DNA from 3 places in the Mesorhizobium argentiipisi genome. Region 1 is predicted to be linked to each of the others. Evidence: riboswitches for the same ligand, from Rfam matches in the RefSeq annotation. Region 1 holds a riboswitch; each other region holds the start of a gene.

Region 1 (5,508 bases):
CGCGACCGCCTGGTTCATGCCCGACGCCAACTGGGACATGCTGCCCTATCTCGCGATCGCCGAGGAAAGCGCCTATCCGGATCCCCAGGCGCTGCATGACTATGCCTACGGCACGGTGAAGGCCGGCATGTCGGCGGGTGACTACAAGACGCTGACGGACGATGGCGGCGGTTTCCGCAGCCATATGACGGAGAATGCCGCCGACTTCCGTTCGCTGCTCGGCATGTACCGGATCAAGTTCCTCTATGCCGAAATTCTTTCCGGCCTCAGCCATGTCGTCTCGCCGGTCGAGGCGATGCGGCTGGTGCAAGTATTCTCGGTGCTTCTGTTCGGCGCCATCACGCTCGCCTGGCTGCGCGCGGTAGGCGCGCTGGCGCTGGCGCCTGTCGTCGGCGCCTTGCTGATCATGGCCGATTTCGGCGATTCGGCGCGGGCCTCGACGCCGGACCTTCTGTGCTCGGCGCTGTTTCTTGGCGGTGTCTTCGCCTATGTGCGCAAGCGCGAGGCGGCGACGGCGGTCTTGCTCTTCCTCGCATTCATAGCCAGGCCGGACAACATCGTCTTTCTCGCCATCTTCGCCGTACTGCTTATCGCTTTCCGCGAGAGGGCATGGGGCGCGCTGGCAGGCTTCGCGGCCTCCTTTATCGCCTATTTCGCCATCTCGCACTGGGCGCAGCATCCCGGCTGGTGGCCGCATCTTTGGTTCTCCAGCATCGAGCAGCACTACAATATGGACGGGTTCGAGCCGCCGTTTTCGCTGACGGCCTATCTCAAGGCCTTCGCGGCCTCTGTGGTGCGCGCCATCAACGTCAACAGCTGGGTCGGCGTGTCGGTGCTGGCACTGGCCGGCTGGTTCGGCTTGAGCCGCGCCGGTTTTCGGCTCGACCGCCGCGCCGGGATCCTGCTGGCGGCGCTGGTGCTTGGCGTGCTGGCGAAATTCGCCGTCTTCCCGATCCACGACACCCGCATCTATTTCCCCAATCTTCTGCCGCCCTTCCTGCTGCTGGCCGCGCCGCTGATGGCGCTATGGGCGGCGGCAAGCCAGGGCGGCGGCCGTGCCGCGCTGCAGGTCATTCCCGGAGACAAGTCATGAGCTCTGTGTCCAGCTTTGCGCGCGTTCTCCTGTCGCTCAGCCTGCCTGAGGGTCTGCTCGATCGCGGGCCGGCGTTGCACGGCACGAAGTTCCTGGCCAAGGCGGCGCTCCGGGCACGCTTCGGCGGCAACGGCCAGCCGTTCCAGCTGGTCAATGTCGGCGCCTGCGACGGCGCGCTGTTCGACGACGTGACGCCCTGGCTGCACCGGATCCCCGGAGCACGCGCGATGCTGGTCGAGCCGATCCCCTACAATCAGAAGCGGCTTCGCGCCAACTACCCGGATGCCAGCCGCTTCGTCATGGAGCCGGTGGCGGTGACAAGGACCAAGGGCACGATCACGGTCCACACCTTCGATGCCGCGGCGCTTGAAGCCGGCACGTTGCCGATCGAGTTCATCGGCTGCTCGTCGGTCACCGACACCAATCTGATGTCGGGCAAGAACGCCTGGGGCGAGGCCGACGCCAACTTCAACAAATTCGTGCCGCATCTGAAGGACATCGACGTGCCGTCGGAGACCTTGCAGACGCTGCTCGACCGCACGGCATCACCCACATAGACGCGTTCCTGGTCGACTGCGAAGGCGCCGACTGGATGGTGTTCGAGCAGCTCGACCTTGAGCGCTACCGCCCCGGCATGATCAAGATCGAGGTCGGCGCGCTTCCGGCCGCCGAGATCGGCCAGGTCGTGGTCAAGCTCAAGACCGCCGGCTACCAGGTCGGCTTCCAGGCCGAGGATATCTGGGCCTTCGCCTAAGCTGCATCACCAATCAATCGCTGCAGCGGCAACCCAACCCAATTGCCGTCCGGCCAATTCGCACATTCGCGAGGCGCGTCTCCTCAAGAAGCCCTAATCGGCGTCCGACCTCAGTCCCATCGAATTGACTCGAAGCTGACTTTTCCCGGGTGTATCTTTTTCAAGTCGTTCGTAACGGGGTAGAGGCAGGCGGACGTTGGAAGCGGTATGCTTCCGCCCATATATGAGGAGGCAGGCATGTTGTCATGCGGGGTGGCGGATTCCGACGAACTCACAATCCTCACAAAAGCTCTCAACGATTACTGCGCAAAACATCGAATTGTTCGCGAGAATGAGCGCGAAGAGATAGCCATGAAGGTCATGTGGCTTTTCAGGCGGGGCGTAATTGACCCTGACCAGCTTTCGGAAGAACTTGGGCGGGGTAGGCTGGGATAGGCAACCCCGGCCTTACTGGGCGGCCCGGCCAGAAATCCTGTGTCACCTTGATAAGCTGGTCGGGCCGCTCATGTTCCTGCGCATCAAGCGATCCGTTTTGTAAGAGCCGCGCACCGTCGGCTTCTCTGCTTCTTCGCTTCGATAAGCGCAACGATGTCCGCGATCCCCCAAAGCTTGTCAGTCACGCCAGCGTGACCCACTACCCGGGCCGGACGTGCTTGACAAAACGGCGGCGCCTCGCTCAACTTGAGCCATTCACCAGGGGAGTCCCGGCAAGGGGCTGAGATACTGCTGGCTTTGCGGCGCAGTGACCCGTTGAACCTGATCCAGTTCATACTGGCGTAGGGACGGTGCAAGCGCTTTTGCGGGACTTGATGCCCGAAGACCTGTCTCAAGCAGGCAGACAAAGCGTCTTTTCATCCTTCCGGCACAGAACTGGGTCTCCAATGCAACGAGCAAAGGAGCCTCAAATGAATGCCTTGACCCCCACCGTATCGACCGGGCCGTTGCCGGCGTCGCGCAAAATCCAAAAGAACGGCATCATCCATCCGCAGATCAGGGTGCCGATGCGCGAGATCAGCGTGCACCCGACAGCCGGGGAACCGCCGGTGACGGTCTACGATCCGTCAGGCCCCTATACCGACCCCGCGATCGAAACGGATATCGAAAAGGGTCTTGCCCGCCTTCGGCAAGACTGGATCGCCGCGCGCGGCGATGTCGAAGCCTATGACGGCCGCCACGTCAGGCCCGAGGACAACGGATTTGCGACGGGCGAACGGCTGACGCCTGAATTTCCAGTCCGAAATCGTCCGGTGCGGGCAAAAGCCGGCAAGGCGGTGACACAGCTTGCCTATGCGCGCGCCGGCATAATCACGCCGGAGATGGAATTCGTAGCCATCCGCGAGAACCTTGGCCGCGAGATGCTACGAAGCAGGTTGCAACAGGATGGGGAAGCGTTCGGCGCATCGATACCGGACTTCGTCACGCCGGAATTCGTGCGCGACGAGGTGGCGCGCGGCCGCGCGATCATCCCCGCCAACATCAACCATCCCGAGAGCGAGCCGATGATTATCGGCCGCAATTTTCTGGTGAAAATCAACGCCAATATCGGCAATTCCGCCGTCACCTCATCGATGGCCGAAGAGGTCGAAAAGATGGTCTGGGCGATCCGCTGGGGCGCCGATACCGTGATGGACCTGTCGACTGGCCGCAACATCCACAACATCCGAGAATGGATCGTACGCAACGCGCCGGTGCCGATCGGCACCGTGCCGCTCTACCAGGCGCTCGAGAAGGTGGGCGGCATCGCCGAGGATCTGAGTTGGGAGGTCTATCGCGACACGCTGATCGAGCAGGCCGAGCAGGGCGTCGACTATTTCACCATCCACGCCGGCGTGCGGCTGCATTACATCCCGCTGACCGTCGACCGGGTCACCGGCATCGTCTCCCGCGGCGGCTCGATCATGGCCAAATGGTGCTTGCACCGTCATCGCGAGAGCTTCCTCTATGAGCATTTCGATGAGATCTGCGACATCGCCAGAGCCTATGACGTATCCTTCTCGCTCGGCGACGGCCTTCGCCCCGGCTCGATCGCCGATGCCAACGACAAAGCGCAATTCGCCGAGCTGGAGACGCTCGGCGAATTGACCAAAATCGCCTGGGCGAAAGACTGCCAGGTGATGATCGAGGGTCCCGGCCATGTTCCCATGCACAAGATCAAGCAGAACATGGACAAACAGCTTGCCGTCTGCGGCGAGGCGCCGTTCTACACGCTCGGGCCGCTGACCACGGACATCGCACCGGGCTACGACCACATCACCTCCGGCATCGGCGCTGCCATGATCGGCTGGTTCGGAACGGCGATGCTTTGCTACGTCACGCCGAAGGAACATCTCGGCTTGCCGGACCGCAACGACGTCAAGACCGGCGTGATCACCTACAAGATCGCCGCTCATGCCGCAGACCTCGCCAAGGGTCATCCGGCCGCGAAGATCCGCGACGATGCGCTGTCGCGGGCGCGGTTCGAGTTCCGCTGGGAAGACCAGTTCAACCTGTCGCTCGATCCCGAGACGGCGCGCTCGTTCCACGACGAGACTTTGCCCAAGGAGGCGCATAAGGTCGCGCATTTCTGCTCGATGTGCGGACCGAAATTCTGCTCCATGCGCATCTCCCACGACATGCGCGCGGAAGCGCAAAAAGAGGGGATGGCGGCGATGGCGGAGAAATATCGCGCCGGCGGCGATCTCTATATGCCGGTCGAAACGCCCGGAGCGGAAGAACAGGCTTCGGCGCAGGATGATCGGGGCGCGCGCTGAGTCATGCGCCGTGTCCTTGTCAAAGGCGCCGGTGTGGCAGGCCTCACCGTCGCCCATGAATTAGCCGCGCGGGGTGCGTCCGTAACGGTTGCCGAAATTCGCAGCCAGATAGGCGGCAAGGCCTCCTGGCTTGCCGGCGGCATGCTGGCCCCCTGGTGCGAGCGCGAAAGCACCGAAGAGGCGGTTGTCACTCTCGGCAAAACTTCGGCCGAGTGGTGGGAAAGGACACTGCCCGGGCTCGTGACGAAGGCCGGCACTCTCGTCGTCGCCCATGCGCGGGACGCCCTGGAGCTTGCCCGCTTTGCGGCTCGAACGCGTAACCACCAGTCCGTCGACGAAGAGGCGATTGCGGCCCTTGAACCCGACCTTGCCGGCCGGTTCCGCAAGGGCCTGTTCTTTGCGGGCGAAGCTCATCTTGATCCCCGCCGGGTTCTCGAAGCGCTGGCCAGCAAATTGCGCGCAATGGGCGTCGTCTTCCTCTTCGAGGCGGGCGAGATCGCTCCTTCCGGCTTTGATCGGGTGATCGATTGCACAGGCATGGCGCGGGCCGACGACGATTTGCGCGGTGTGCGCGGTGAAATGCTGATCCTCCACACGCGCGAGGTCTCGCTCGCTCGGCCCGTGCGTCTCCTCCATCCACGCCATCCGATCTACATCGTGCCGCGGGCCGATCATCACTTCATGGTCGGCGCGACCATGATCGAAAGCGATCATGACGGGCCGATTACCGCCCGTTCGCTGATGGAGCTCCTCAACGCAGCCTACGCACTTCATCCGGCGTTCGGTGAGGCCGAAACCGTCGAGACAGGGGTGGGCGTTCGCCCTGCCTATCCCGACAATCTGCCACGAGTGAAACGGCAGAAGGACGGCGCGATCACGGTCAACGGCCTCTATCGGCACGGTTTCCTGCT
Region 2 (5,508 bases), on a different contig from region 1:
ACAGGTCGAGATGATTGGTCGGCTCGTCGAGCAGCAGGATGTCGGGCTCCGGCGCCATGACACGCGCAAGGGCCGCGCGACGCGCCTCGCCGCCGGAAAGGTCGTTCGGCCGTTCCTCGCCGGTCAGGCCGAGATGTTCCATCAAATAGGTGGCGCGATGCGGGTCGTCGGCCGGGCCGAGGCCGGCCTCGACATAGGCGCGCACGGTGGCGAAGCCATCCATGTCCGGCAGCTGCGGCAGATAGCGGACCGTCGCCGAGGGCTGCCTGAACACCTCGCCGTCCTGCGGCTCGATCATGCCGGCGGCGATCTTGAGCAGGGTCGACTTGCCCGAACCGTTGCGTCCGACCAGCGCGATCTTCTCGCCGGCGGATGCGCTGAGCGCCGCGCCGTCGAGCAGCGGGGTGCCGCCGAAGGTCAGTTTAATGCCGTCAAGATTGAGGAGTGGCGGCGCCATATCAGCTTTCTGGAAGGGGATAGGGGTGGGCCAGAAGCAGCGCCCGGCCGCGCTCCAGCGCGATGCCAAGCTGCCCTTTGACCTCGTTTGATATAGTGAGCGAGGAGCCGAACGCCACCTCGACGCGGTCGAGTGGCCATTTGGCGCCGGTGACCGTCAGCCCGGCGAGCTCCGAGAAGCCGAGCACCGAAAACAAGGTGCCGTCCGCATAGTCGAAGGCGGCGCTGCCCGGCAAAACGGGAACACCTTCCTGCGCGCCGCTGGTCAGCAGCACCGTCGTGCCCGCCTCGGCCAGCCGCACGGCCAGCGCCAGATGCAGGAAAGCATGGTCGGCGCGCTTGCCGCCGAAGGCGCCAGCCAGAACGAGGCTGGTGGCGCCACGCTTAAGCGCTTCCGCTATAGCGAGCTCGCCATCGGTGATGTCCTTCTCGGCCGGGAAGACCTTTCGGGGCACCGCGGCGAGATCATCCGGCAGGTTCGCCGGCACGGAATCGAAATCACCGACCCAAAGCTCCGGCATCAGGCCGAGCATGCGAGCGTGGCCGATACCGGCATCGGCGGCGATGACGCGTGAGCCTTCGATCTGACGTTCGAGCCGGGGCGTGCGGATAAGGTCGCCGCCAAGCAGGATGGTGAATGTGCTCATGGGCGTCGCCCTTACCAGCCCTGCCCGCGAAACGGAAGCCGGACAGCCCGCGCTTCGGTTGCGAGTCCGCTGCCCCGGGACATTATCTGCCCGGCAAACTTCCGCTTGCGCCGCGCTTCGGCCGGGCCTATCTGTCGAAACGCTCTAACGGGGTGCCGGACGTGATCCGGCTGAGAGGCAATCAAGCCAACCCGCCGAACCTGATCCGGTTTGTACCGGCGGAGGGATTAGACGTTTCGGACCATCCGGCGCCTCAATTCCTTGTCACCAGAACGAAGGAGGCGCCGATGCGCTCGCTATTGTCCCAGCTTGTTCTCGCAACCGGTCTTGTTTCGCTTCTGGCGGGCGTCGCGCCTGCCGAGGCAAAGGACAAGCTCACCGTCTATACCTATGAAAGCTTTACCGCCGATTGGGGGCCAGGGCCTGCCGTCAAGAAGGAATTCGAGGCCGAATGCGGCTGCGATCTCGAATTCGTCTCGGTGGCCGACGGCGTGGCGCTGCTCAACCGCGTCAAGCTCGAAGGCGCCGGCACCAAGGCCGATATCGTGCTCGGCCTCGACACCAATCTCACTGCCGACGCCAGGACTAGCGGCCTGTTCGCGCCGCATGGCGAAGTGTCCGGCATTGACGTGCCCGGCGGCTGGAAGGACGACACTTTCGTGCCTTTCGACTATGGTTATTTCGCCGTCGTCTATGACACGCAGAAGCTGAAGAACCCGCCGAAGAGCCTGAAGGAGCTGGTCGAGGGTAGCGGCACGGACAAGATCGTCATCCAGGATCCGCGCACCTCGACGCCCGGACTCGGCCTGCTCTTGTGGGTGAAGTCGGTCTATGGCGACAAGGCGCCGGAAGCCTGGGCCAAGCTCAAGCCGAAGGTCTTGACGGTGACGCCGGGCTGGAGCGAAGCCTATGGCCTGTTCACCAAGGGCGAGGCGCCGATGGTGCTCTCCTACACCACCTCGCCGGCCTACCACATGGTGGCCGAGAACACGGAGCGCTATCAGGCGGCCTCTTTCGAAGAGGGCGAATACCTGCAGATCGAGGTTGCCGGCATCACGACGACCGGCGCGAAGAACCCGCTGGCGCAGAAATTCATCGCCTTCATGACCGGACCGGAATTCCAGGACATCATTCCGGAAACCAACTGGATGTTCCCGGCCGGCAAGACCGACAAGCCGCTCAACCCGGCCTTCGACAAGCTGGTCAAGCCGACCAAGACCTTGCTGTTCAGCCCCGAGGAGGTGGCGGCCAACCGCAAGGCCTGGGTGGATGAGTGGCTGGCGGTGATGAGCAAGTAGGACGCAGGTGGCGCTTGAACACCCCTCTGTCCTGCCGGACATCTCCCCCGCAAGGGGGAGATCAAGCGCTTTGTCGGTTTCGCCAATCTCCTGCGCTGCAAGAGTGGCGCGGCGATCGAAGCTGCTAATCTCCCCCCTTGCGGGGGAGATGGCCGGCAGGCCAGAGGGGGATGGGCGGGAACTCGACGCGGATAATCCTTCCGCTCAAACCAAGCCCCTGTTTGGTTAGGGGAAATGCTGGCGTCCCGTCCCAAAGACTCTCGCGTCACCGCCGGTGTCGTCGCGCTGGCGGCCATCACGCTGCTCATCGGCGGTGCCTTCGCTGGGCTCGCTGTCGAAGCCGCGCAGGATCTCTCCGGCGCTGCCGCCGCCTTCGACGGCTACCTCCTGCGCGTTGCCCGCTTCACGCTGTGGCAGGCGGCTCTGTCGACGCTGCTCTCGGTCGCGCCGGCGCTGCTCGTGGCGCGCGCTCTGTCGAGGCATCCGGCTTTTCCAGGTCGCGGCCCGATCCTGCAATTGTTCACCGTGCCGCTGGCATTGCCAGCCATCGTCGCCGCGCTCGGCGTCTTGGCGCTCTACGGTCGCGCCGGATATTTTGCCGGCGCTTTCGCCCGGCTTGGCGGCGCAGAGTGGCCGGGAATCTACGGCCTCTCCGGCATCCTGGTCGCGCATGTCTTCTTCAACCTGCCCCTGGCGACGCGCCTGTTCCTCGAGGCGCTCGGCACCGTCCCCGCCGACCAGTGGCGGCTGGCGAGCCAGCTCGGCATGGGTGTCCGGCCGGCCTTCCGGCTGATCGAATGGCCGGTGCTGCGGGCGGCCCTGCCGGGGATTGCCGGGCTGGTCTTCATGCTCTGCATCACCTCCTTCACCATCGTGCTGACGCTGGGCGGCGGTCCGGCCGCGACGACGCTGGAGGTCGCCATCTACCAGGCGCTGCGCTTCGATTTCGATCCCGCGCGCGCCGTGGTGCTGACGCTGCTGCAGATCGCGCTGACCTTCATCGTGGTCGTCGCTCTCACACGGCTCGGCGCCAACACGGTCGGCGACGCCAATCTGCCGGTCGCGCCGCGCCGCTACCTTTCAGCGGGCCGGCTCGAAACCGTGCTGAATGCCGGCCTCATCGCGCTTGCCCTGCTGTTCGTCGCCGGACCGATGGCGGCGACGCTGCTTTCAGGCCTCGAGGCCGATCTCGGCCGGCTGGCGGGCGAGGAGGCGGTGCGCCGCGCGACCCTCACCAGCGCGGGCCTTGCCTTGCTTGCGGCGCTGCTCAGCGTGACGCTGTCGCTGGCGTTGATTGAGGCGCGGCGCGCGCTGGCCCTGCGCCGCCGCTCGGGGAACACCATGTCGCTGCTCGAACACGCCGCCGACACCGGCGCCGGCTTCGTGCTCGTGGTGCCGCCGATCGTGCTTGGCGCCGGCTGGTTCCTGGCGCTGCGCCATGTCACCGATGTTTTTGCCGTCGCCCCGGTCATGGTCGTCGCCGTCAACGCGGTGATGGCGATGCCCTTCGCCATCCGCGCCATTCGCCCGGCCTATGACGCGGCGAGCGAACGACATGAGCGGCTCTGCCTGGCGCTCGGCATATCCGGCTGGAACCGGCTCAGCCTGATCGACTGGCCGTCGCTGAGGCGGCCCTTGGCCACCGGCTTCGCCTTTGCCATGGCGCTGTCGCTCGGCGATCTCGGCGTGATCGCGCTCTTCGGCAGCGATTCCGTGCAGACCTTGCCCTATCTGCTTTTGGCACGCATGGGCAGCTACCGGACAGCCGACGCCGCGGGACTTGCCTTGCTGCTTGGCCTTGTCTGCCTGATGCTGGTGGTCGCCGCCGACCGGCTGGGGCGGGAAGGAAAGCGATGACGACGACCATTAAGGGCGCCGCCGCGCAAAAGCGCCTCACCGTCGCGCTGGATGACGTCTCATTCAGCTATGGCGAGTCTTCGTTTCGCTTCAATGCCGAATTCGCGGCCGGCAGGATCACCGCCATCATGGGGCCGAGCGGTTCCGGCAAGTCGACATTGCTCAATCTGATAGCCGGCTTCGAAACGCCCGACACCGGCAAGGTGCTGATCGGCGGCATCGATGTCGGCGACACGCCGCCTTCGGCGCGGCCGGTGTCGATGGTGTTCCAGGAAAACAATTTGTTTGCGCATCTTTCCGTTGAAGCCAATGTCTGGCTCGGCCGCTCGCCATCGCTGAAACTCGGCGACGCCGATCGCATTGCCGTCGCCGAGGCGCTGGCGCGGGTTGGCCTGGCGGGCAAGGAAAAGCGGCTGCCGCGCGAGCTTTCCGGCGGCGAGCGGCAGCGCGTGGCGCTGGCGAGGGTGCTGCTGCGCGACCGGCCGGTTTTGCTGCTCGACGAGCCTTTCGCGTCGCTCGGCCCGGCGCTGCGCGAGGACATGCTCGACCTTGTCGCCGGCATCCACGTAGAGCGCAAAATGACAATCCTCTTCGTCACGCATCAGCCGGAAGATGCACGCCGCATCGGCCAGGACGTGGCGTTTCTCGATGAAGGCATGATCGCGGCGACCGGGCCGGCCGACGATTTCTTCGATCGGTCTGGACCGGATGCGTTCAGGCGCTATATCGGCGATCAAGGCGGCACCGTTGCCGGATCACAACATATTGCCCGGAAGCGGACATAATTTATGGCCAAACCGGCAATGGGCGATCCGGCGTTTCCTTGCCTTGTCCGGGGAGTATGGCTAGGTCCGGCCATGCTGGTCCGGCTGGGCCGTGATTTGCCGAAAGATTTGGAAAGGAAGCCGACCTGTCGAGCGGCGCTAAGAAGGTGTGGATGAAGCCGCTGGCACGATTTTTCGCGCTGGCGAGCGTTGCCTTGCTTGCGAGCTGCCAGATGTTCACGCCGCCGGACGTGCAGGAGAGCGGCTTCCAGCCTTCCGACAAGCCGATCACCGTCGACAATGTCGTCGCCAATGCCAAGCTCGCCGAAATGGCGAAGGCGCAGCATCCGCGTATCCTGGCGACCTATGGCGGCGAATATTCCGACCCCAAGCTGGAACGCATGGTGGCCAAGGTCGTCGGCAATCTCACGGTGGTGTCGGCCAACCCGACCCAGACCTATCGCATCACCATCCTCAATTCGCCCA
Region 3 (5,508 bases), on a different contig from region 1:
GGTAGCCATAGGGCCTCACCAGATCGCGAAAATCCTCCCACAAGGGATCGCTCACAATATCGATGACGATGACAGGCTCGCGCCGGTAGGCGGCGGTGCCGCAGGAGCCGACCTTGGGGCCGATGCGGATGCCGTCGATGGCGTCGGTGTAGTCCTTTGCCAGGCTGGGCGCCGCGCCGTGCCGCAGATGGGCGCCGTCGGCGTCGAGCAGCAGCACGGAGCCGAAGATATCGCTAAGCTGCGATTCGATCAGCCGCACGAGCCGTTCGAGCACTTCTTCCAGCGGCGCGCTCGTCGCGATCATCTCCAATATATGCGCCTGGCCGCTGCGCAGGTCGTCGGCCAGCTTGCGCTGGGTGATGTCGTGGGCAATGCCGACCAGGCCAAAGACCCCGTTCTCGGCGTTCCTGAGCGGCACCTTAGTCGACGACATCCATTTGCCCGCGCCCGAGGCGTCGACGATGAATTCCTCCTTGTCGATCATCGGCTGGCCGCCGCGCAGCAGAGCCTGCTCGCTGGCGCGGAATTGCCGGGCCAGCTCTGGGGCATGCAGGTCGAAATCGCTGAGGCCGATCATCTCGCTCGGGTCATGTCGGCCATGGTCAGTCGCAAGTGCCTTGTTGACGACGACGAAGCGGCTTTCGGTGTCCTTGACCCACAGATAGTCGGGAACCCAGTCGATCAGCGCCTGTAGCGAAACACGCTCGCTGACCATCACGCGGCTGGCGGCGAGCTCGGTGATGTCTTCATGCGTGGCGATCCATCCGCCGTCGGGCATCGGCTGATGAATGATCTGGATGGTGCGGCCGTCGTTCAGCTCGGCGGTCCAGTTGGTCGAACCGTTGCTTGAGTTGATCGAACGGGCAAAGGCGAGGTAGGCCTCGCTCTCCATCGCAGATGTCCCTGCGGCGACCCGGTGTTCGATGATATCGGCAAGTGTCATGCCCGCCTGCAGCTTTCCTGGCGAGATGCCGTAGATCTCGGCGTAGCGGCGGTTGCACAGGATCAGCCGTTCAGCGACGTCGAAAAAGCAGATGCCTTGCGAGATGTTGTCGATTGCCGTCTCGAAGCGCCTGGCCTGGGCTTCGAGCGTGGCGATGGTGGCCTTGAGCTCGCGCTCCAAGTCTTCGTAAGCAGCAACGGCCAGCTTCGACAGCGCTGTGATTCCCGCCTGGTCCGCCGCCTCGGCACTTCGTTTCGATGATTTCGTGACCAAGCAGCGTTCTCCGGTTCAGGAGCAAGCAACATTGCTTGTTGGCACTAAACCACCGATTGTATTGGCAGATGCCTAATTTTGGGTGAATTCGTGCCGGAGCGCCCGGCCCCACCGATCAGCCGGGCGGATTTTGTCGGCCGGCGATTTCCCCCCGCGAACCGAATGCGGTTGACAAAAGGTGACGGTCCCGTTCAATTCGACGCATTCACCAGGGGAGTCCCGGCAAGGGGCTGAGATACTGCTGGCTTTCGCGGCGCAGTGACCCGTTGAACCTGATCCAGTTCATACTGGCGTAGGGACGGTGCAAGCGCTTTGCGGGAGTTCATGCCCGAAGACCTGTCTTAAGCAGGTAGATCGAAGCGTCTTTTCATCCTTCCGGCACAGAACTGGGTCTCCAATGCAAATGAGCAAAGGAGCCTCAAATGAATGCCTTGACCCCCGCCGTGTCGACGGGACCGCTGCCCGCCTCGCGGAAAACCTACAAGCCCGGCGCCATCCACCCGCAGATCAGGGTGCCGATGCGCGAGATCGCCGTCCACCCGACCGCCGGTGAGCCACCGGTCACGGTTTACGATCCGTCCGGCCCTTATACCGACCCCGCTATCGAGACCAGCATCGAGACCGGCCTTGCCCGGCTTCGGCAAGACTGGATCGTGGCGCGCGGCGATGTCGAATCCTATGACGGCCGCCATGTCAGGCCGGAGGACAACGGCTTTGCGACCGGTGAGCGCCTGACGCCGGAATTTCCCATTCGCAACCGGCCGCTCAAGGCCAAGCAGGGCAAGGCTGTGACTCAGCTTGCCTATGCCCGCGCCGGCATCATCACGCCCGAAATGGAGTTCGTCGCCATTCGCGAGAATCTTGGCCGCGAGATGCTGCGCGGCAAGCTGCAACGAGACGGCGAGGCCTTCGGTGCCGCGATCCCGGATTTCGTCACGCCAGAATTCGTACGCGACGAGGTGGCTCGCGGACGCGCTATCATTCCCGCCAACATCAACCATCCAGAGAGCGAGCCGATGATCATCGGTCGCAATTTCCTGGTCAAGATCAACGCCAATATCGGCAATTCCGCCGTCACCTCGTCCATGGCCGAAGAGGTCGAAAAGATGGTCTGGGCGATCCGCTGGGGCGCCGACACGGTCATGGACCTGTCGACGGGCCGCAACATCCACAATATTCGCGAATGGATCGTACGCAACTCGCCGGTGCCGATCGGCACGGTGCCGCTTTACCAGGCGCTGGAGAAGGTCGGCGGCATCGCCGAGGACCTCAACTGGGAGGTCTATCGCGACACGCTGATCGAGCAGGCCGAGCAGGGCGTCGACTATTTCACCATCCACGCCGGCGTGCGGCTGCACTACATCCCTCTGACCGTTGACCGGGTGACGGGTATCGTCTCTCGCGGCGGCTCGATCATGGCGAAATGGTGCCTGCACCATCACCGCGAAAGCTTCCTCTATGAGCATTTCGAAGAAATCTGCGACATCTGCCGCGCCTATGACGTGTCCTTCTCGCTCGGCGATGGCCTTCGTCCGGGCTCGATCGCCGACGCCAATGACGCGGCACAATTCGCCGAACTGGAGACGCTCGGCGAACTGACGAAGGTCGCATGGGCCAAGGATTGCCAGGTCATGATCGAGGGGCCCGGCCATGTTCCCATGCACAAGATCAAGCAGAACATGGACAAGCAGCTCGCAATCTGCGGCGAGGCGCCCTTCTACACGCTTGGACCGCTGACGACCGATATTGCGCCCGGCTACGACCACATCACCAGCGGAATCGGTGCCGCCATGATCGGCTGGTTCGGCACGGCCATGCTTTGCTATGTGACGCCGAAGGAACATCTCGGCCTGCCGGACCGCAACGACGTCAAGACCGGCGTCATCACCTACAAAATAGCCGCACACGCCGCCGACCTCGCCAAGGGCCATCCTGCGGCGAAGATTCGCGACGACGCGCTTTCGCGGGCGCGGTTCGAGTTCCGCTGGGAAGACCAGTTCAACCTGTCGCTCGATCCGGAGACCGCGCGCTCGTTCCACGACGAAACTTTGCCCAAGGAAGCGCACAAGGTCGCGCATTTCTGTTCCATGTGCGGGCCGAAATTCTGCTCCATGCGCATCTCCCACGACATCCGTGCCGAAGCGCAGAAGGAGGGGATGGCGGCGATGGCGGAAAAATACCGCGCGGGCGGCGATCTCTATATGCCGGTGAGTGACACCACGCCCGAGGTGCCCGAGCCGTCATGAGGGTGCTGGTCAAGGGGGCCGGCGTCGCCGGCCTCACCGCGGCCTTCGAACTCGCGGCTCGTGGCGCGGCAGTCACCGTCGCCGAAATCCGGTCCGGTCTCGGCGGCAACGCATCGTGGTTCGCCGGTGGCATGCTGGCGCCCTGGTGCGAGCGCGAAAGCGCCGAGCAGCCCGTGCTGGACCTCGGACGCGGCGCCGCCGAATGGTGGGATCAAGTGCTGCCAGGTCAGGCGACGCGGGCCGGGACGCTGGTTGTTGCAACGCCGCGGGATGCGGGCGAGCTTGACCGCTTCGCAAGCCGCACCTCAAGCTATTGCTGGATCGATGAGGAGGAAATCGCGCGGCTGGAGCCCGACCTCGCCGGCCGTTTTCGCCGCGGGCTGTTCTTCGCCGGCGAGGCGCATCTCGACCCGCGCACTGCGATGGCAGCGCTTCACGAAAAGCTTGTCGCGATGGGCGTCGACTTCCGCTTTGCCACGGACGCCCGGCAGCTTTCCGGATTCGACCGCGAGATCGACTGCATGGGAATGGCGGCGGGCGATGAGAGGCTGCGCGGCGTTCGCGGCGAAATGCTGATCCTGCACACACCCGATATCTCGCTGTCGCGCTCAGTCCGGCTGCTGCATCCGCGCTTTCCGCTCTATGTGGTGCCGCGCCCCGATCACCGTTTCATGGCCGGCGCGACGATGATCGAGAGCGATGACAGCGGTCCGGTCACGGTCCGTTCGATGATGGAACTTCTGAGCGCGGCCTGCGCGCTCCACCCGGCCTTCGGCGAGGCCGGTATCGTCGAGACCGGCGTCGGAGTTCGTCCAGCCTTTTCCGACAATCTGCCGCGTGTCGAAGCATGTGGAAATGGCGTCGCGATCAACGGGCTCTACCGCCATGGTTTCCTTCTTGCGCCCGCCATGGCGCGGCTGGCCGCCGATCTTGTCTTCGATCACGACAAATCCAAGGAACTTGCACATGATACTGATCGTCAACGGCGAAGCGCTTGAGAGTGCCGCCACAACGCTGGCGGAGCTGCTTGCAGCGCTCGACTATGAGGGCGATTGGCTGGCGACGGCCGTCAACAGCGACCTCGTGCACAAAGCCGACCGGGTAGAATTCCTGTTGAGCGACGGCGATCGGATCGAGATCCTGTCGCCCATGCAGGGAGGCTAGCGCCATGCTCGATCTGTTTGGAACGACGCTTGGCTCGCGCCTGCTTCTCGGCACCGCCCAATATCCTTCACCGGCCATCCTCGCCGACGCTGTCAGGGCATCGGGCACGTCAGTGGTGACCGTCTCGCTCCGCCGGGAAATGGCAGGCGGCAAGGCTGGCGAGAAGTTCTGGTCGTTGATCCGGTCGCTCGGCGTCCACGTCCTGCCCAACACCGCCGGCTGCCATTCCGCCAAAGAAGCCGTCACAACCGCGAAAATGGCGCGCGAAGTCTTCGGCACGTCCTGGATCAAGCTCGAAGTGATCGGCAACCATGATACGCTGCAGCCCGACGTGTTTGGCCTGGTCGAAGCCGCCCGCATCCTGTGCGAAGACGGCTTTGCGGTCTTCCCTTACACCACCGACGACCTCGTCGTTGCCGAACGGCTGCTGGACGCGGGCTGCAAGGTCCTGATGCCGTGGTGCGCGCCGATCGGTTCCGCGCTCGGCCCGGTCAACATCCCGGCGCTGCGCTCGATGCGCGGACATTTCCCCGGCGTCCCGCTGATTGTGGATGCGGGGCTCGGACGGCCATCGCACGCGGCAACCGTCATGGAACTTGGCTTTGACGCCGTGCTCTTGAACACCGCGGTTGCCAAGGCAGCCGATCCGGTCGGCATGGCGGGTGCGTTCGGCAAAGCGGTAGATGCCGGACGTGAGGCTTTCTGCTCGGGAATGCTCGAACCGCGCTATGTCGCCATGCCGTCGACGCCCACGTTCGGCAGGGCGGCCCTTTCATGAAGCTCGATCCCTTCTATCTGATCGTCGACAGGGCCGGATGGATCGAACGGCTGGTGCCACTTGGCGTCAAGCTGGTGCAGTTGCGCATCAAGGACAGGGATGAG

The links. A riboswitch is a leader RNA that binds a small molecule or an ion and turns the genes downstream of it on or off. The one in region 1 is predicted to bind thiamine pyrophosphate.
Region 2: it holds a riboswitch for thiamine pyrophosphate, as region 1 does, so the genes downstream of both, thiB (thiamine ABC transporter substrate binding subunit) here and thiC (phosphomethylpyrimidine synthase ThiC) in region 1, are expected to answer to the same signal.
Region 3: it holds a riboswitch for thiamine pyrophosphate, as region 1 does, so the genes downstream of both, thiC (phosphomethylpyrimidine synthase ThiC) here and thiC (phosphomethylpyrimidine synthase ThiC) in region 1, are expected to answer to the same signal.

The regions. Positions count from the first base shown of each region.
Region 1 covers NZ_JAPYKO010000002.1:216,736-222,243, reverse strand. The annotation lists gene O7A05_RS03995 (hypothetical protein) at 1-1,093, shown strand, start outside; partial or broken gene O7A05_RS03990 (FkbM family methyltransferase) at 1,090-1,847, shown strand; TPP riboswitch at 2,533-2,648, shown strand; gene thiC (phosphomethylpyrimidine synthase ThiC) at 2,753-4,597, shown strand; gene thiO (glycine oxidase ThiO) at 4,601-5,508, shown strand, end outside.
Region 2 covers NZ_JAPYKO010000038.1:44,907-50,414, reverse strand. The annotation lists gene O7A05_RS31030 (ABC-F family ATP-binding cassette domain-containing protein) at 1-457, opposite strand, end outside; gene O7A05_RS31025 (thiamine diphosphokinase) at 459-1,103, opposite strand; TPP riboswitch at 1,242-1,347, shown strand; gene thiB (thiamine ABC transporter substrate binding subunit) at 1,391-2,401, shown strand; gene thiP (thiamine/thiamine pyrophosphate ABC transporter permease) at 2,636-4,258, shown strand; gene thiQ (thiamine ABC transporter ATP-binding protein) at 4,255-5,043, shown strand; gene O7A05_RS31005 (M48 family metalloprotease) at 5,196-5,508, shown strand, end outside.
Region 3 covers NZ_JAPYKO010000005.1:169,080-174,587, forward strand. The annotation lists gene O7A05_RS10535 (EAL domain-containing protein) at 1-1,216, opposite strand, end outside; TPP riboswitch at 1,417-1,533, shown strand; gene thiC (phosphomethylpyrimidine synthase ThiC) at 1,639-3,462, shown strand; gene thiO (glycine oxidase ThiO) at 3,459-4,460, shown strand; gene thiS (sulfur carrier protein ThiS) at 4,429-4,626, shown strand; gene O7A05_RS10555 (thiazole synthase) at 4,631-5,404, shown strand; gene O7A05_RS10560 (thiamine phosphate synthase) at 5,401-5,508, shown strand, end outside.